DNA from 3 places in the Xanthobacter sp. SG618 genome. Region 1 is predicted to be linked to each of the others. Evidence: predicted binding sites of a transcription regulator. Region 1 holds the regulator's gene; each other region holds the start of a gene.
The links. The regulator PhoB, encoded in region 1, activates phosphate uptake and scavenging genes when phosphate is short. The targets are predictions, from matches to a motif close to TGTCATNNANCTGTCAT.
Positions count from the first base shown of each region.

Region 1 (5,073 bases):
ACAATTTTGCGAAGGTTGAGGCCGAAAAGGCCGGAAAGTGCGTGGTGTCGCGCCTTTAACCGCAGGGCGGTCCGCCCTCTCGCCCCGTTGCACGCCCCATGGTAGCGTCCAGCCCGTGACCGGACCCGATCGCCCCCCCCATTCCGGCCGCGGCCTTTCCCGCCGCGCGCTGCTCGTCCGTGGTGTCGCGCTGGCGGCCACGCCGCTCGTGGGCATGAGCCTTGCGACCTCGCGCGCGCTCGGCCAGCAGACCGAGGCGGACGTCATCATCATCGGCGCGGGCGCGGCCGGCATTGCCGCCGCGCGGCGCATCGCCGAGGCCGGGCGCAGCTATGTGCTGCTGGAAGCCGCCAAGCAGGTGGGCGGCCGCACGGTGACGGACACCACCCAGTTCGGCGTGCCGTTCGACCTCGGCGCGGCGCGGCTCAACATGCCGGCCGCGCGCCCCATGGCCGCCTTCGGCCGGGCGGAGGGGCTCGACATCTATCGCGCGCCCGATGGCGGCCGGCTCTATGTGGGCGGGCGCGAGGCGGGCGATACCGATTATGAGGATTTCATCGCCACGGTCCGCCGCGGCGAGCGGGCCATCGTCGCCGCCGGCGATGCCAACCGCGACATGGCCGCCTCCCGCGCCTTGCCGGACCTCGGGCCCTGGGGGCCGAGCGCCCGCTTCGTCCTCGGCCCATTCAACTGCGCCAAGGAGCTGGATCAGGTCTCCACCGTCGATGTCTCCCGCTTCGACGAGCGCGAGAGCGAGGACATCTGCCGGCAGGGCGTGGGCACGCTGGTGGCGCAGCTCGCCCGTCCGCTGACGGTGCGCCTCGAGGTGGCGGCGCGTGCCATCGATCTCAGCCCCCGCCTCGTCTCGGTGCAGACCAACAAGGGCACGGTGACCGGGCGCACGGTAATCGTCGCCGTGCCGCCGAGCCTCATCGCGGCGGGCAAGCTGCGCATCGGCCCATCACTGCCGCAGCGCTACCGCACGGCGGTGGAGAAGATCACGCTGGGCGCCTTCGACCACATCGGCTTCCGCCTGCCGCGCAATCCCGGAAATCTTGGTGCCGACGAGCTGATCTATTTCCGCGCCGACGGCCCGCGCGCCTATGCGCTGCGCGCCCGCATCGGCGGCACTGATCTCTACAGCCTCGAAGTGGGGGGCGACGTGGCCACCGGCCTCGCCGACAGCCCGCCCGAGGCCGCCGCGGCCTTCGTGAAGGCGGCGCTGACGCGCGAGTTCGGCGCCGATACCGCCGCGCGCGTCGGCAAGGTATTCGCCACCCGCTGGAGCAAGGAACCGTGGGCGCTGGGTGCCTTCTCGTGCGCCCTACCGGGCTTCGGCAACATGCGCCGCGCGTTCACCGAGACGGTGGGCGGCCGGCTCGTGTTCGCCGGCGAGCACACCCATGAGACGCTCTGGGGCACCGTGGGCGGCGCCTGGCTCTCCGGCGAGCGCGCCGCCAAGCAGGCGCTGGGGCTGTTGGGGGTGCGAACGGGGTGAGGGGGCGGGCGATCCGCCGTCTTCGCCTTCCTTTCCCACCGCCATGCCCAGGCTTGTCCCGGGCATCCACGTGGTTCGGCTGGGAATGGATCTCGGGCAGCAGCGCTAGCGGCACGACGTGGATGGCCGGGACAAGCCCGGCCATGACGGTGCCTTTTGATGCTGAGGCGCATCGCCCAAAAAGCCCGCGTGTCGCCTGAGCGAAGCAACGCCTCAAAGCCTCAGCCCGCTCAGTGCGCGCGGGCGAACATCTCGTTGAAGGAATAGCCGGCGCCGCGCACGGTGCGGATGGGGTCGGACTGGCGGCCGCGATTGATGGCCTTGCGCAGGCGGCCCACATGCACGTCCACGGTGCGCTCGTCGATATAGACGTCCTGGCCCCACACGCCGTCGAGCAACTGCTCACGGGAGAAGACGCGGCCGGGGCTCTGCATCAGGAATTCCAGCAGGCGGAACTCGGTGGGGCCGAGATGGATCTCGCGGCCGGCGCGATGCACGCGATGGGTCTCGCGGTCCAATTCGATGTCGCCGGCACGCAGGAGGGTGGCCACATGCTCGGGCTTGGCCCGGCGCAGCAGAGCGCGCACCCGTGCGAGCAGCTCGGGCACCGAGAAGGGCTTCACCACATAGTCGTCTGCGCCGGTGGCGAGGCCGCGCACCCGCTCGGTCTCCTCGCCGCGGGCGGTGAGCATGATGACGGGCAGGCGCTCGGTCTCCGGCCGGGTGCGCAGGCGCCGGCACAGCTCGATGCCGGAGAGGCCGGGCAGCATCCAGTCGAGGATGATGAGATCCGGCACGCTCTCGCGCAGGCGGGTCTCGGCCTCGTCGCCGCGACCCACGCTCTCGACCCCGTAACCCTCCGACTCCAGATTGTAACGGAGCAGGAGGGTCAACGGCTCTTCGTCCTCGACGATCAGAATACGCGCCGGCACTTTGGTCTATCCGTCACTATCGGGGCTCTCCGCCCCGTCTTCAGGTCTGGTTGATCAGCTCTGAACGGTGGTGGTGCGGCCCGGGAAGGGCAGGGTGGTGTCGCTGGAGGCGTCCGCCTTCGGGCGGCTCTCCGGCAGGTTCTGGCCCGTCACCATGTAGTAGACGATCTCCGCGATATTGGTCGCGTGGTCGCCGATGCGCTCGATGTTCTTGGCGCAGAACAGGAGGTGCGTGCACACGGAGATGTTGCGCGGATCCTCCATCATGTAGGTGAGGAGTTCGCGGAACAGGGACGTGTACATGGTGTCGATGGCGCCGTCGCGGCCCCACACGTCCACCGCCTTGGCCTCGTTGCGGCCGGCATAGGCGTCGAGCACTTCCTTCAGCTGTTCGAGCACGAGGTCGGAGATGTGCTCCACCCCGCGCACCAGCTTCGCCGGATGATACTCGCCCTCGATGGCGATGACGCGCTTGCCCACGTTCTTGGCGAGGTCGCCGATGCGCTCGAGGTCGTTGGCGATGCGGATGGCGGCGACGATCTCGCGCAGGTCGATGGCCACCGGCTGGCGCTTGGCGATGACCAGGATGGCCCGGTCCTCGATCTCGCGCTGCACCTGGTCCACGGTCGCATCGAGCAGCACCACCTTCTGGGCGAGGGCGGTGTCGCGGCGGATGAGGGAAGTGACGCTGTCGGCGACGAGGCGCTCGGCCTGTCCGCCCATCTCGACGACCTTGCGGCCGATTTCCTTCAACTCCTGATCGAAGGAGGCGACGATATGATCCGGCATCTCAGATATCCTTCAATCCGTCAGCCGAAGCGGCCGGTGATGTAGTCGCGCGTCTTGATCTCCTTCGGATTGGTGAAGATCACGTCCGAGGGCGCCACCTCGATCAGCTCGCCCAGATAGAAGAAGGCGGTCATGTCGGCGCAGCGCGCGGCCTGCTGCATGTTGTGGGTGACGATGACGATGGTGAAGTCCTGCTTCAGCTCGTCGATCAGGTCCTCGATCTTCGAGGTGGAGATGGGGTCGAGGGCCGAGGTGGGCTCGTCGAGCAGGATCACCTCGGGCTTCACCGCGATGGTGCGGGCGATGCACAGCCGCTGCTGCTGGCCGCCGGACATGCCGAGCGCCGAGGTGTGCAGGCGGTCCTTGGTCTCGTCCCAGATGGCGGCCTTGCGCAGGCACCATTCCACGCGCTCGTCCATCTGCGACTTGGAGAGCCGCTCGTGCAGCTTCACGCCGAAGGCGATGTTGTCATAGATCGACATGGGGAAGGGCGTGGGCTTCTGGAACACCATGCCGATGCGCGTGCGCACGATGGTGGGGTCCAGCTCCTTGCCGACGATGTTCACGCCGTCGAACATCACCGAGCCCTCGGCGCGCTGGCCGGGGTAGAGGTCGAACATGCGGTTGAACACGCGCAGCAGCGTGGACTTGCCGCAGCCCGACGGGCCGATCATGGCGGTCACGCGCTTCTCGGGAACCTCGAAGTTGATGTTCCGGAGCGCATGGTTGCTGCCGTAGTAGAACTGCAGGTTCTCCACCTTGATCTTGGCGGGAGCCTGCGGCGCATCGGGCTTGGCCCCCACGGCGGACGCGAGATTGAAGGTGGGATCGACGGCTGAAGTCATCTTGTCCTCGCTTGGGCGTATGGCCGTGCTTCGGAGGAATTGCGGAAAGGGCGGAAGGCGGCGGGCCTTGGCCCGCGCCGGAAATCAGTGGCCGCGGGCCAGGAACAGGCGGGACGCCACGTTGAGCACCAGCACGCCCACGGTGATGAGCAGCGCGCCGGCCCAGGCGAGGGAGACCCAGTCGTCGAACGGACTGCCGGCGAACTGGTAGATGGCGATGGGCAGGCTCGCCATCGGCTTCGACAGGTCGGTCGACATGGCGTTGTTGCCGAGCGAGGTGAACAGCAGCGGCGCGGTCTCGCCGGCGGCGCGGGCAATGGCCAGCAGCACGCCGGTGACGATGCCGGCGCGGGCCGCGCGCCAGGTGATGAACATCACCACCTTCCACTGCGGGGCGCCCAGCGCGAAGGCGGCTTCACGCAGGCCGACGGGTACCAGGTTCAGCATGTCCTCGGTGGTGCGCACGATGACCGGGATGACCAGGATGGCGAGCGCCAGAGACCCGGCCCAGCCGGAGAAGCCGCCGAAGGGCACCACCAGCAAAGTGTAGATGAACAGGCCGACCAGGATGGACGGCGCCGAGAGCAGGATGTCGTTCACGAAGCGCGCGGCGGCGCCGATCTTCGTGCCCCTGCCGTTCTCGGCGAGGAAGGTGCCGCAGAAGATGCCGATGGGGCCGCCGATGACCATGGCTATGCCGATCTGGATCAGCGAGCCGACGATGGCATTGAGCAGGCCACCGCCCTGTCCCGGGGGCTTGGTGACCTGGGTGAAGACGTTGGAGCCCAGGGCGGGGAGGCCGCGCGAGAGCAGGGTCCAGAGGATCCAGCCGAGGAGGAACAGGGCGAACACGGCGAAGCCGGTGGAGATCGCCTTGACGGCCCGGTCGGTGGCGCGGCGTGCAGCGAGGGAAGCCATGGTTCTAAAGCTCCCGGGTCAGTCGAGCCGCGAGCGCACGAGCGCCCGGGACAGAGCCAGCACGATGAAGGAGATCACGAACAGGATGAAG
Region 1 is NZ_JABBHL010000002.1:841,794-846,866, reverse strand. Features, by position in the region: gene FHT36_RS09355 (FAD-dependent oxidoreductase) at 116-1,498, shown strand; gene phoB (phosphate regulon transcriptional regulator PhoB) at 1,729-2,430, opposite strand; gene phoU (phosphate signaling complex protein PhoU) at 2,485-3,219, opposite strand; gene pstB (phosphate ABC transporter ATP-binding protein PstB) at 3,240-4,064, opposite strand; gene pstA (phosphate ABC transporter permease PstA) at 4,149-4,982, opposite strand; gene pstC (phosphate ABC transporter permease subunit PstC) at 5,001-5,073, opposite strand, start outside.

Region 2 (5,073 bases), on a different contig from region 1:
GCGGCGCGCGTCGGAGATCACGTCGATATGGGCCAGCGCCTCGGTGTCGGCGCGATGGACGATGCGGGTGAAGTCCAGTGCCTCGCGGGCCGGTATCACGTAACCGTGCATCACGTGCAGGGGATAGCCCTTGGTGAACATGTGCAGGCGCGCGAGCGCCCGCCATGTGCCGCCCACCGCATAGAAGGTGCGGCCGGCGAGGCCTTCCAGAACCTGCGCCTCGGGAATGGTATCGCGGACGATCTTCTCCGCCTTGCGCGTCGAGCGAGAGGACCGGTCCTGCAAGGCGAGGCCGCCCAAGGGCAGGGTGACCCCGGTGCCGACATAGCCGGCCTTCACGTCCACCAGTTCCAGCGAGCCGCCGCCGAGATCGCCGACGATGCCGTCCGGCGCATGGACGCCGGCGACGATGCCGCAGGCGGCGAGTTCAGCCTCGCGCTTGCCGGTGAGCAGCTCGATGCGGGTGCCGCAGATGGCCTCGCACTCGGCGATGAAGGCGGGGCCGTTCTGCGCGTCGCGCGCCGCGGCGGTGGCGAGGGCATGGACCTCGCCCACCTGCATCGCGTCACAAAGCGCACGAAAGCGCTTCAGCGCGGCGAAGGCGCGATCGACCGCATCCTGTGGGAGCCGGCCGGTGGAGAGCACCTCCCGGCCGAGCCCGCACAGGGCCTTCTCGTTGAAGACCGGCGTCAGCGCACGGTTAAGCCCCTCGTACACCACGAGGCGCACCGAGTTGGAGCCGATGTCGATGACGGCAACCGGCGCCCCGTGGGACAGCCGGCCGGGTGCACGCGTCAACTCAGCGCCCGCCTCCGCGGCGGACGAAGAGGCTGCGCGGCGAAGAATCCTTGAGAGACTTTCCACGTCCGGACAAGCTCGGATTGGTCATGAAATACTGATGGGCGTTGAACGGTTCCTCGCCCGGCGCCGGGACTATGCGTTCCGACGAGCCATCCGGCAAGACGCGCCAGCTCTGCTGGTTGTCGATCAGGTTGGCAACCATGATCTGGTCGAGCACCTGCTCGTGCACGGTGGGGTTGGTGATGGGGCACAGGGTCTCGACGCGGCGGTCGAGGTTGCGCGGCATCAGGTCGGCCGAGGAAATGTAGACGATGGCATTCGGGCTCGGCAGGCCGTGGCCGCCGCCGAAGCAGTAGATGCGCGAGTGCTCCAGGAAGCGCCCGACGATGGATTTCACCCGGATGTTCTCGGACAGCCCGGGAATGCCGGGCCGCAGGCAGCAGATGCCGCGGATGACGCAATCCACCTGAACGCCGGCAGCGCTGGCGGCATAGAGCGCGTCGATGATCTCGGGATCCACCAGCGAGTTGCACTTCAGCCAGATGGCTGCCGGACGGCCGGCCCGGGCGAACTCGATCTCGTCCGCGATGTGCTTCATCAGCCGCGGCTTGAGGAAGGACGGCGACACGGCCATGGCGTCGAGTTCACCCGGCGTCGCATAGCCGGTAATGAAGTTGAAGATGCGGGCCACGTCCTGGGCGATCACCGGGTCGGCGGTGAAGAAGGACAGGTCGGTGTAGATGCGCGCCGTGATGGGGTGGTAGTTGCCGGTGCCCACATGCACGTAGGTGGCGAGCTGGGAGCCTTCCCGGCGTACCGCCATGGAGAGCTTGCCGTGGGTCTTCAGCTCGATGAAGCCGAACACCACCTGCACGCCGGCCCGCTCCAGGTCGCGCGCCCAGCGGATGTTGGCTTCCTCGTCGAAGCGCGCCTTCAACTCCACCAGCGCCGTCACCGACTTGCCGGCTTCGGCCGCCTCGGCGAGCGCCTTCACGATGGGGCTGTCGGAGGAGGTGCGGTAGAGGGTCTGCTTGATGGCGACGACATTGGGGTCGCGGGCGGCCTGGCGCAGAAACTGAACCACCACGTCAAAGGATTCATAAGGGTGGTGAACCAGAATGTCCTTCTCGCGAATAGCGAGAAAGCAGTCTCCGCCGTGGTCGCGGATGCGCTCGGGAAATCGGGCGTTGTAGGCCTGGAACTTGAGGTCCGGGCGGTCGACCGAGACAAGCTGGGAAAACTCGTTCAGCGCTAGCACGCCGTCGACCACGAAGATTTCGTCGTCGTTCACGCCGAGTTCGCGGGCGACGAAGGTGCGCAGCTCTTCCGGCATGGCGGCGTCGGCCTCCATGCGGATCACCTCGCCGTAGCGGCGCTGCTTCAGCGCGGTCTCGAACAGGCGGACGAGGTCTTCCGCCTCTTCCTCGATTTCAAGGTCGCTGTCGCGGATGACGCGGAACACGCCCTGTCCCTTCACCGCATAGCCGGGGAAGAGCCGCGCGATGAACAGCCCGATCATCTGCTCCAGCGTCATGAAGCGCAGCGTGCCGGTGCCTTGGTCCGGTAGGCGGATGAAGCGGTCGACCTTGGCGGGGATGCGGATGAGCGCGTTCATGCCCCGCCCATCCGACTGGCGGACGAGCTGGAGGGCCAGCGAGAAGCCGAGATTGGGGATGAACGGGAAGGGGTGGGCCGGATCGATGGCCAGCGGGGTCAGCACCGGGAAGACATGATTGAGGAAGTGCCGGTCCAGCACCTCCATGTCCTCGTGCGTCCCGTCCGGCCCATCGATCAGCACGATGCCGGCTCCGGCGAGGTCGCGCCTGAGCTCGCGCCAGCGACCCTGCTGGTCCGAGATCAGCTGGGCGGCGGCGCTGAGGATGGTGGTCAGCTGTTCGGAGGGGGTGAGCCCGTCCGGGCTCGGGGTCTGCACGCCTTCGCGCACCTGCTCTTTCAGGCCGGCGACGCGGACCATGAAGAATTCATCGAGGTTGTTGGCGGAGATGGAGAGGAAGCGCAACTGCTCCAGCAGGGGATGATTGCGGTTCTCCGCTTCCTCCAACACGCGGCGGTTGAAGCCGAGCCAGGAAATCTCGCGGTTGATGAACCGCTGCGACGACTGCGCGAGCGGGCTTTCCACTTCGGAGACGACCTCGGTGTCGGAGAGAGCCACAGCCTCGTTCATTCCCATTCGCTCCCGTCGCTCCCTCATGCCGTATTGGCGGAAACCGGCCGGACCATGGCTGGCTTGGATGACCACTCTATGACATTGGCCGGCCTTGCGCGCTCCTCAATCGTCCGCGTCCGGATCGGCCCCGGCGTGGGCCTCGTCCGTGGGGTCACCGGCCGCCAGCACCTGGGCGGCGAGGGCGCGGGTCACCGGCCGCCGGGCGGCCAGCGCCGCCTGATCGAGCGCCTCGACGATGCGCTGGGCGCCGGCCACCGAGCGCGGGATGCGCAGCAGCAGATATTGCACGGTGGCCTCATCCACCGCGAGCTGGCGGTCGGCGAACAGCTTCACCAGCACGGCTGCGAGCAGGGAATCGTCTGCTGGCGCGATCTCGAACACCGGGATGGCCCGCAGCCGGGAGGCGAGGTCGGCGGTGGCGAGGGTGAAGCCGGAGGGCGGCGTGCGCGCGGTCATCAGCAGGTAGGCCTGCTGCTCGCGGGCGAGATTGAGCAAGTGGAACAGGGCCGGCTCGCTGAAGGTGGCGGGGTCGAGGTCCTCCAGCACCAGCGCGTCGCGGGCGAGGGCCGCCGGTACCGCCTCCCGCACGAGGTCCGAGGCGGCGAGCGTCAGGGCGCCCGATCGCTCGGCGAAGATGGCGGCGAGATGGCTCTTGCCCGCGCCTTCCGGGCCGACGAGGCAGGCGACGCGCGACGGCCAGTCGGGGAAGGCGTCGATCAGGGCCAGCGCCGCAGCATTGCCGGGCGCGGCGAGGAAGTCCTCGCGGCGCAGGGCCGGCTGGTTGGGCAGATCGAGGGGAAGCTGTCGCGGCGGCTCGGCCGGGGTGCGGGGCATCGGGTCAGCGCGTCTCGGCGGGCGGATCATCGTCCGCCGCGCCCTGATAGAGCGAGGATTGCATGTAGCGGGCAATGGCGAAGCGCACCAGCACGCCGGCCACGGCCGTGAGCGGAACCGCCAGCAGCAGGCCCACGAAGCCGAAGAGATAGCCGAAGGCGAACAGGGCGAACATCAGCCACACCGGATGCACGCCGATGCTGTCGCCCACCAGTTTCGGCGCGAGCACATAGCCCTCGATGGTCTGGCCGGCGACGAAGATGGCGAGCACGGTGCCGATCATGCTCCAGTCCGGGAAGAACTGGACGATGGCGACGCCCATGGCCAGCACGAAGCCGGTGAGCGACCCCACATAGGGAATGAAGGTGATGACCCCCGACACGATGCCGATCAGCAGGCCGAAATTCAGCCCCACCATGGAGAGGGAGACGGCATAGAAGCCGCCGAGCAGCAGGCAGACCGTCGCCTGGCCGCGCACGAAGCCGGCCACCGCATTGTCCATGGCGCGGGCGAGGCCCCGCACCACCGGGCGGTGCGGCACCGGCACCAGCCGGTCCACCAGCCCCACCATCTCGTTCCAGTCGCACAGGATGTAGAACACCACCACCGGTGTCACCACCAGCAGCGCGAACAGCGAGAGGAGCGCCTGCCCGCCGGACCAGACCGACGACAGCAGGCTCAGCACATGGCTCACCCCCTGGGTCATCAGGTCGGAGATGGAGCGCTGCATGTCGGGCAGGCGATCGCCGACGATGCCGCTCAGCCATTCCCGGTTCTCTTCGGTCAGAAGGCCCTGAAGGCGCGTCACATAGGACGGCAGGCGCTGGATGAACTCGAACAGCTGGGACGACAGGATGGGCAGCGCCAGCAGAAAGAACAGCATCACCAGCAGCAGCATGATCCCCACCACCACGAGGGCGGAGAGGGTGCGTGCGACGCCGATGCGCTCGAGGCGCGCGACCACCGGATTGAGGAAGTAGGCGAGCACGATGCCCGCCACGAACGGCAGGAGGATGCCGGAGAGCAGCCACAGGACGATGGCGGTGAGCAGCAGCGCGCCCACCCAGAAGCGGGCCTGGATGCGCACGGAGGTTCCCTCCATCCCGGAATGGATCGGCACGGGCATGCGGGGAAGCCGGGCAAACGCGGCACCGCGACGCGCCGGCGACGTGGGGTCGCTGCGGAGTTCCGGCATGCGGGTGCGGTCGCCGTCCATCACCTTGCGCCTTTCAACCGGCCGCCCGAAGAGG
Region 2 is NZ_JABBHL010000003.1:459,924-464,996, reverse strand. Features, by position in the region: gene ppx (exopolyphosphatase) at 1-798, opposite strand, end outside; gene FHT36_RS11520 (RNA degradosome polyphosphate kinase) at 800-2,986, opposite strand; gene FHT36_RS11515 (HdaA/DnaA family protein) at 3,092-3,823, opposite strand; gene FHT36_RS11510 (AI-2E family transporter) at 3,828-4,910, opposite strand.
Region 2: the regulator PhoB is predicted to act here: its motif matches at 3,054-3,070, upstream of FHT36_RS11520 (RNA degradosome polyphosphate kinase).

Region 3 (5,073 bases), 750 kb from region 1:
CATCTGCCCATCGAGGAAACCCGATCCCCCGCCTTCGATCGTTTGGTTCTGGCTCGCAGTCATGGAGAAAGGGTACCGCCGTTCGGCCGTCTTGGAAATGCGGATTGCGTTGCAGGTAGCGCCGAGGCCCTGCCGAAAGGCCGCGAGTCCCGCGGCGGGTCACACGCTTGTGCACGCGATTGGTGAGGCAAAGGGCTTTGCGCCGAAGCCGCGAGCGGGTACCCGATAGGCCCATGACATCGACCCCTCAGCGCGCCCTCGGCGCTCGGCCGGCGGTCCGGCCCGCCTTCGTTTTGTCGTCCCGTGGCGTGTTGGCCCGTGCACTCCTCGCCGGCGCCATGCTTGCCGCTTTCTCGCCGGCCTCATGGGCTGCGAGCGCGCCTCCGGTGAAGGTGCCGGGCGCGGATGTGGTCCTGATGGCGGGCGCGGTCTCCGGCACGACGGCGGATGCGGGCATCGAGCTGAAGCTCGCCCCCGGCTGGAAGACCTACTGGCGCTATCCCGGCGACAGCGGTGTGCCGCCGACGCTGGACTGGAGCGGTTCGGAGAACGTCGCCCGGGTGGAGATGGAATGGCCGGCGCCCAAGCGCTTCGCCGATGGGGGCGGGGGCTTTTCCATCGGCTACAAGGGCGCGGTCCTGTTCCCCCTGAAGGTGGAGCTGAAGGACAAGGACAAGCCGGCCCGGCTTTCTCTCGCGTTCGATTTCGCCGTGTGCGAGGCGCTGTGCATGCCCGCCCGCGCCGACCTCTCCATCGCGCTTGGCGGCGACGCCGGCGCCGAGGGTGCCCGCATTTCGGCGGCCCGTGCGGCCCTGCCGGTGGAACGCCCGCTGGGGGTTGCCGAGCCGACCTCGGTGCAGAAGGTCGAACTGGACGCCAGCGCCACGCCGCCGCGTCTCGTCATCGAGGTGAAGGCACAAAATCCCAAGGCCGATCTGTTCGCCGAGGGGCCGGATCGCTGGGCCTTGCCGCTGCCGCAGAAGACCATGCTGCCGGACGGCGCCGCCCGGTTCGAGCTGCCCCTCGACGGCATTCCCGCCGGCACCGATCCCTCCGGGACGCCGCTCACGCTGACCCTCGTGGACGGCCCGAAGGCGATCGTGACAACGGTGCCTGTTCCGAAGCTGCCGCCGCGCTGAGCTGGGCCGATCCGGCCCGCAGCCAGCGCTTTTCTCCCGGTCAAAAGCCCGTATTGTCGGCGCGGGCGCGAACGCCCAAGACTGTGGAGAAGACGATGCCCATTTCGGTCGGCGACAAACTGCCCAACGCCACCTTCCGTGTTCCCACCGAGGACGGCCCCGTGCCGAAGACCACCGACGAGATCTTCAAGGGCAAGAAGGTGGTGCTGTTCGCGGTGCCGGGTGCCTTCACCCCCACCTGCCACAAGAACCACCTGCCGGGCTATGTGCACGAGGCCGATGCCATCAAGGCCAAGGGCGTGGACGCCATCGCCGTGGTGTCGGTGAACGACCCCTTCGTCATGGGCGCCTGGGAAAAGGCCTCCGGCTCCGACGGCAAGATCGTGTTCCTGGCGGACCCCGACGCGTCCTTCGCGGCCGCGCTCGACCTCACCTTCGATGGCTCGGCCGCCGGCCTCGGCGTGCGCTCCAAGCGCTATTCGATGGTGGTCGAGGACGGCGTGGTGAAGACGCTCAACGTGGAGGACGTGCCCTCCAAGGCCGACGCCTCTGGCGCCACCGCGCTGCTCGCCCAGCTCTGATCCTTCGTTCTGACTGACGGATGCCGGGCACGCCCGGCCTCCGCGCCTTGGCCCCCTCCTCAGGAGGGCCGGCCTCGCGCCCGCCCCACGCTCAGGCGATGATGTCGGGGAACAGTTCGTCCTCGATCTGGCCGATGCGGTCCTTCAGCTGCAGCTTGCGCTTCTTGAGCCGCTGGATCTGCAGGATGTCCGCTCCCGACACGCTGGTGAGCGCCTCGATCGCCGCATCGAGATCCCGATGCTCCTGCTTCAGGCGTTCCAGGTGGACCTTGAGATCCCGTTCCTCGTCGCTCGTCATGCCCGGTCCTGTCACCGGCGCGCAGGTCCGCCGCCCGCTCGCCCCCAGTTGGAATGACTATGGCACGGGTATGCCGCGCCGCAAGATGGGAGGTCGACGGAGGTGGCGGAAAGGCGGTCGACTCTTCGTCGGCTCCGTGACAGACTGATGTCGTGTTGCAGACAGGGAGTGGCTAAGAATGTCCATCCAGTCGCACCTTCAGGAACTGAAGCGGCGTCACGCGGCCATCGAGCAGGAGCTCAACCGCGAAATGAACAGCCCCGCCTCGGATCCTCTTCGTGTCGCAGAGCTGAAGCGCAAGAAGCTGGTTCTCAAGGACCAGATGTCGAAGCTGAATCCGACTTCCACCGTACATTGATGGCCTGAGAGATGTGCTCGCCGCCTGCGTGATGCAGGGCGACGCGCACCTCTTTGCGTCCTGTGAGACGAGCGGCGCAAAGTGTCGTTCCGCGCGAACGGCCTTTGCGTTCCGGACCGGAGGGCTTTAATCCGGCCCCATGGCTCCTCCGCTCGTTCTCCTTCAGGATATCCATCTGCGCTTCGGCGCCACCCCTTTGCTCGACGGCGCGGAGCTTTCCGTGTCGGCGGGCGAGCGGGTGTGCCTCGTCGGTCGCAACGGCTCGGGCAAGTCCACGCTGCTGAAGGTGGCGGCGGGGCTGGTCGAGCCGGATTCCGGCACGCGCTTTTTCCAGCCCGGCACCACCGTGCGCTATCTCCAGCAGGAGCCGGACTTTTCCGGCTATGCGACGACGCTGGCCTATGTGGAAGCCGGGCTTGGACCGGGCGACGATGCCTATCGCGCCCAATATCTCCTCACCGAGCTGGGCCTCACCGGACAGGAAGACCCCGCTCACCTCTCCGGCGGCGAGGCCCGCCGGGCCGCTCTGGCGCGCGTGATCGCGCCGGAGCCGGACGTGCTCCTGCTGGACGAGCCGACCAACCATCTCGATCTGCCGGCCATCGAATGGCTGGAAAGCGAGCTGAAGGGGCTGAAGTCCGCCATGGTGCTCATCAGCCATGACCGGCGCTTCCTCGAAACCCTCTCGCGCGCCACCGTCTGGCTTGATCGCGGCCAGACCCGGCGGCTGGAGCAGGGCTTCGGCGCGTTCGAGGCGTGGCGCGACGAGGTACTGGAGCAGGAAGAGACGGAGCGCCACAAGCTCGACCGCAAGATCGTCGCAGAGCTGGACTGGCTGCGCTACGGCGTCACCGCCCGCCGCAAGCGCAATGTGCGCCGGCTGGGCCTGCTGCATTCCATGCGCAAGGACCGCCGCGACGAGCGCCGCGCGGTGGGCAACGTCAAGCTGGCGGTAAGCGAGGCGGAGGCCTCCGGCAAGCTCGTCATTGAGGCGAAGCACATCGCCAAGGCCTTCGGCGAGCGGGAGGTGGTGAAGGACTTCTCCACCCGTATCCTGCGAGGCGACCGCATCGGCATCATCGGCCCCAACGGCGCCGGCAAGACCACCCTCATCAAGCTGCTCACCGGCGAGCTTGCCCCCGATTCGGGCACGGTGAAGCTCGGCACCAATCTCGAAGTCGCCAGCCTCGACCAGAAGCGCGCCGCCCTCGACCCCGGCACCACCCTGCGCGATGCGCTGACCGGCGGCGGCTCGGACCAGGTGCAGGTGGGCGGCGCGCCCAAGCATGTGATGGGCTATCTGAAGGACTTCCTTTTCACCCCCGAGCAGGCCAACGCCCCGCTCTCGGTGCTCTCCGGCGGCGAGCGCGGCCGGCTGATGCTGGCGCGGGCGCTGGCCTTGCCCTCCAATGTGCTGGTGCTGGACGAGCCCACCAACGACCTCGACCTCGAAACCCTCGACCTTCTGCAGGAGATGGTGGCGGACTATCCCGGCACCGTCATCCTCGTCAGCCACGATCGTGACTTCCTCGACCGCACCGTCTCCAGCGTCATCATGGCGGAGGGGGATGGTGTGTTTCGCGAATATGCGGGCGGCTATTCGGACATGCTGTCCCAGCGCGGCCGTGGCGTGGAGGCGCGGGACAAGAGCACCCCCGCCGCGAAGGCGAAGGGTGGCGAGCAGAAGCCGGACGCCGGCAAGGGCACGGGCGGCGCCGCAGCCGGGGGGAAGCGCCGCCTCTCCTTCCATGAGCAGCACGCCCTGAAGACGCTGCCCAAGACCATGGACGACCTGCGCGCCAAGCTGGAGAAGCTGGCTGCCGAGATCGCCGATCCCGCCCTCTATGCCCGCGATCCGGCGCGCTTCGACAAGGCCTCGGCGGCGCTTGCCGAGACGCAGGCGGCCCTCGACGCCGCGGAAGAGGAATGGCTGCGCCTCGAAATCCTGAAAGAGGAACTCGAGGGCTAGGCCCGCTCAGGGGCGGCGGCGCATCAGCACGGTGCTCTCGAAGTCGATGACGAGATCCCCGTGCTGGTTGGTGCCTGAATTGTAGGTGCGCAGGAAGCCCCATTGGGGCCGGGACTTGATGGTGATCTTGTCCCGCACCTCGGTGGCGAACGATATGGTGTCGCCGGCATAGACCGGCTTCAGCCAGCGCAGCTTGGTGAAGCCCGAGGCCGGGCCGAAGGAGCCTCCGCCCGGCACGCCTTCTTCGCCGGGTTTGGAGGCCTCCTTGGGCAGCGCCATGTTGGAGGCGACGAAGCACTTCATCCACATGGCGGCCGTGTGCCAGCCGGAGGCCACCAGCGCGCCGAACGGGCTGCGCCGCGCGGCCTCCGGATCCACATGGAACGGCTGGGGATCGTAGAGGCGGGCGAAAGCCAGCATCTCCGCCTCGGTGAAGGTGTGGTTGCCCAGCGCGGCGGTGGCGCCCGCCTCGACTTCCTCGAAATACATCATGCGAGGCGCGCTCCCGGATTGCGACGGCCGACCATGACCACGCAGGTCTGGTCGAGTGCGGCGCTCTTGTCGGCTTTCAGAAGCTCGAAGCGGAAGGTCACGAGGCCCATGTCCGGGTTGCTCTTGGAGGTGCGGCTCTCCAGCACCGTGCGGCGGAGCGTGAGCACGTCGTCGGGAAAGACCGGGGCGAGCCACTTGTTCTCGGTGACGCCGGGCGAGCCCATGCCGGCGGTGCG
Region 3 is NZ_JABBHL010000002.1:95,129-100,201, reverse strand. Features, by position in the region: gene FHT36_RS05930 (YqgE/AlgH family protein) at 1-63, opposite strand, end outside; gene FHT36_RS05925 (protein-disulfide reductase DsbD domain-containing protein) at 234-1,139, shown strand; gene FHT36_RS05920 (peroxiredoxin) at 1,235-1,720, shown strand; gene FHT36_RS05915 (YdcH family protein) at 1,812-2,018, opposite strand; gene FHT36_RS05910 (YdcH family protein) at 2,197-2,376, shown strand; gene FHT36_RS05905 (ABC-F family ATP-binding cassette domain-containing protein) at 2,516-4,345, shown strand; gene FHT36_RS05900 (MaoC family dehydratase) at 4,352-4,837, opposite strand; gene FHT36_RS05895 (MaoC family dehydratase) at 4,834-5,073, opposite strand, start outside.
Region 3: the regulator PhoB is predicted to act here: its motif matches at 2,155-2,171, upstream of FHT36_RS05910 (YdcH family protein).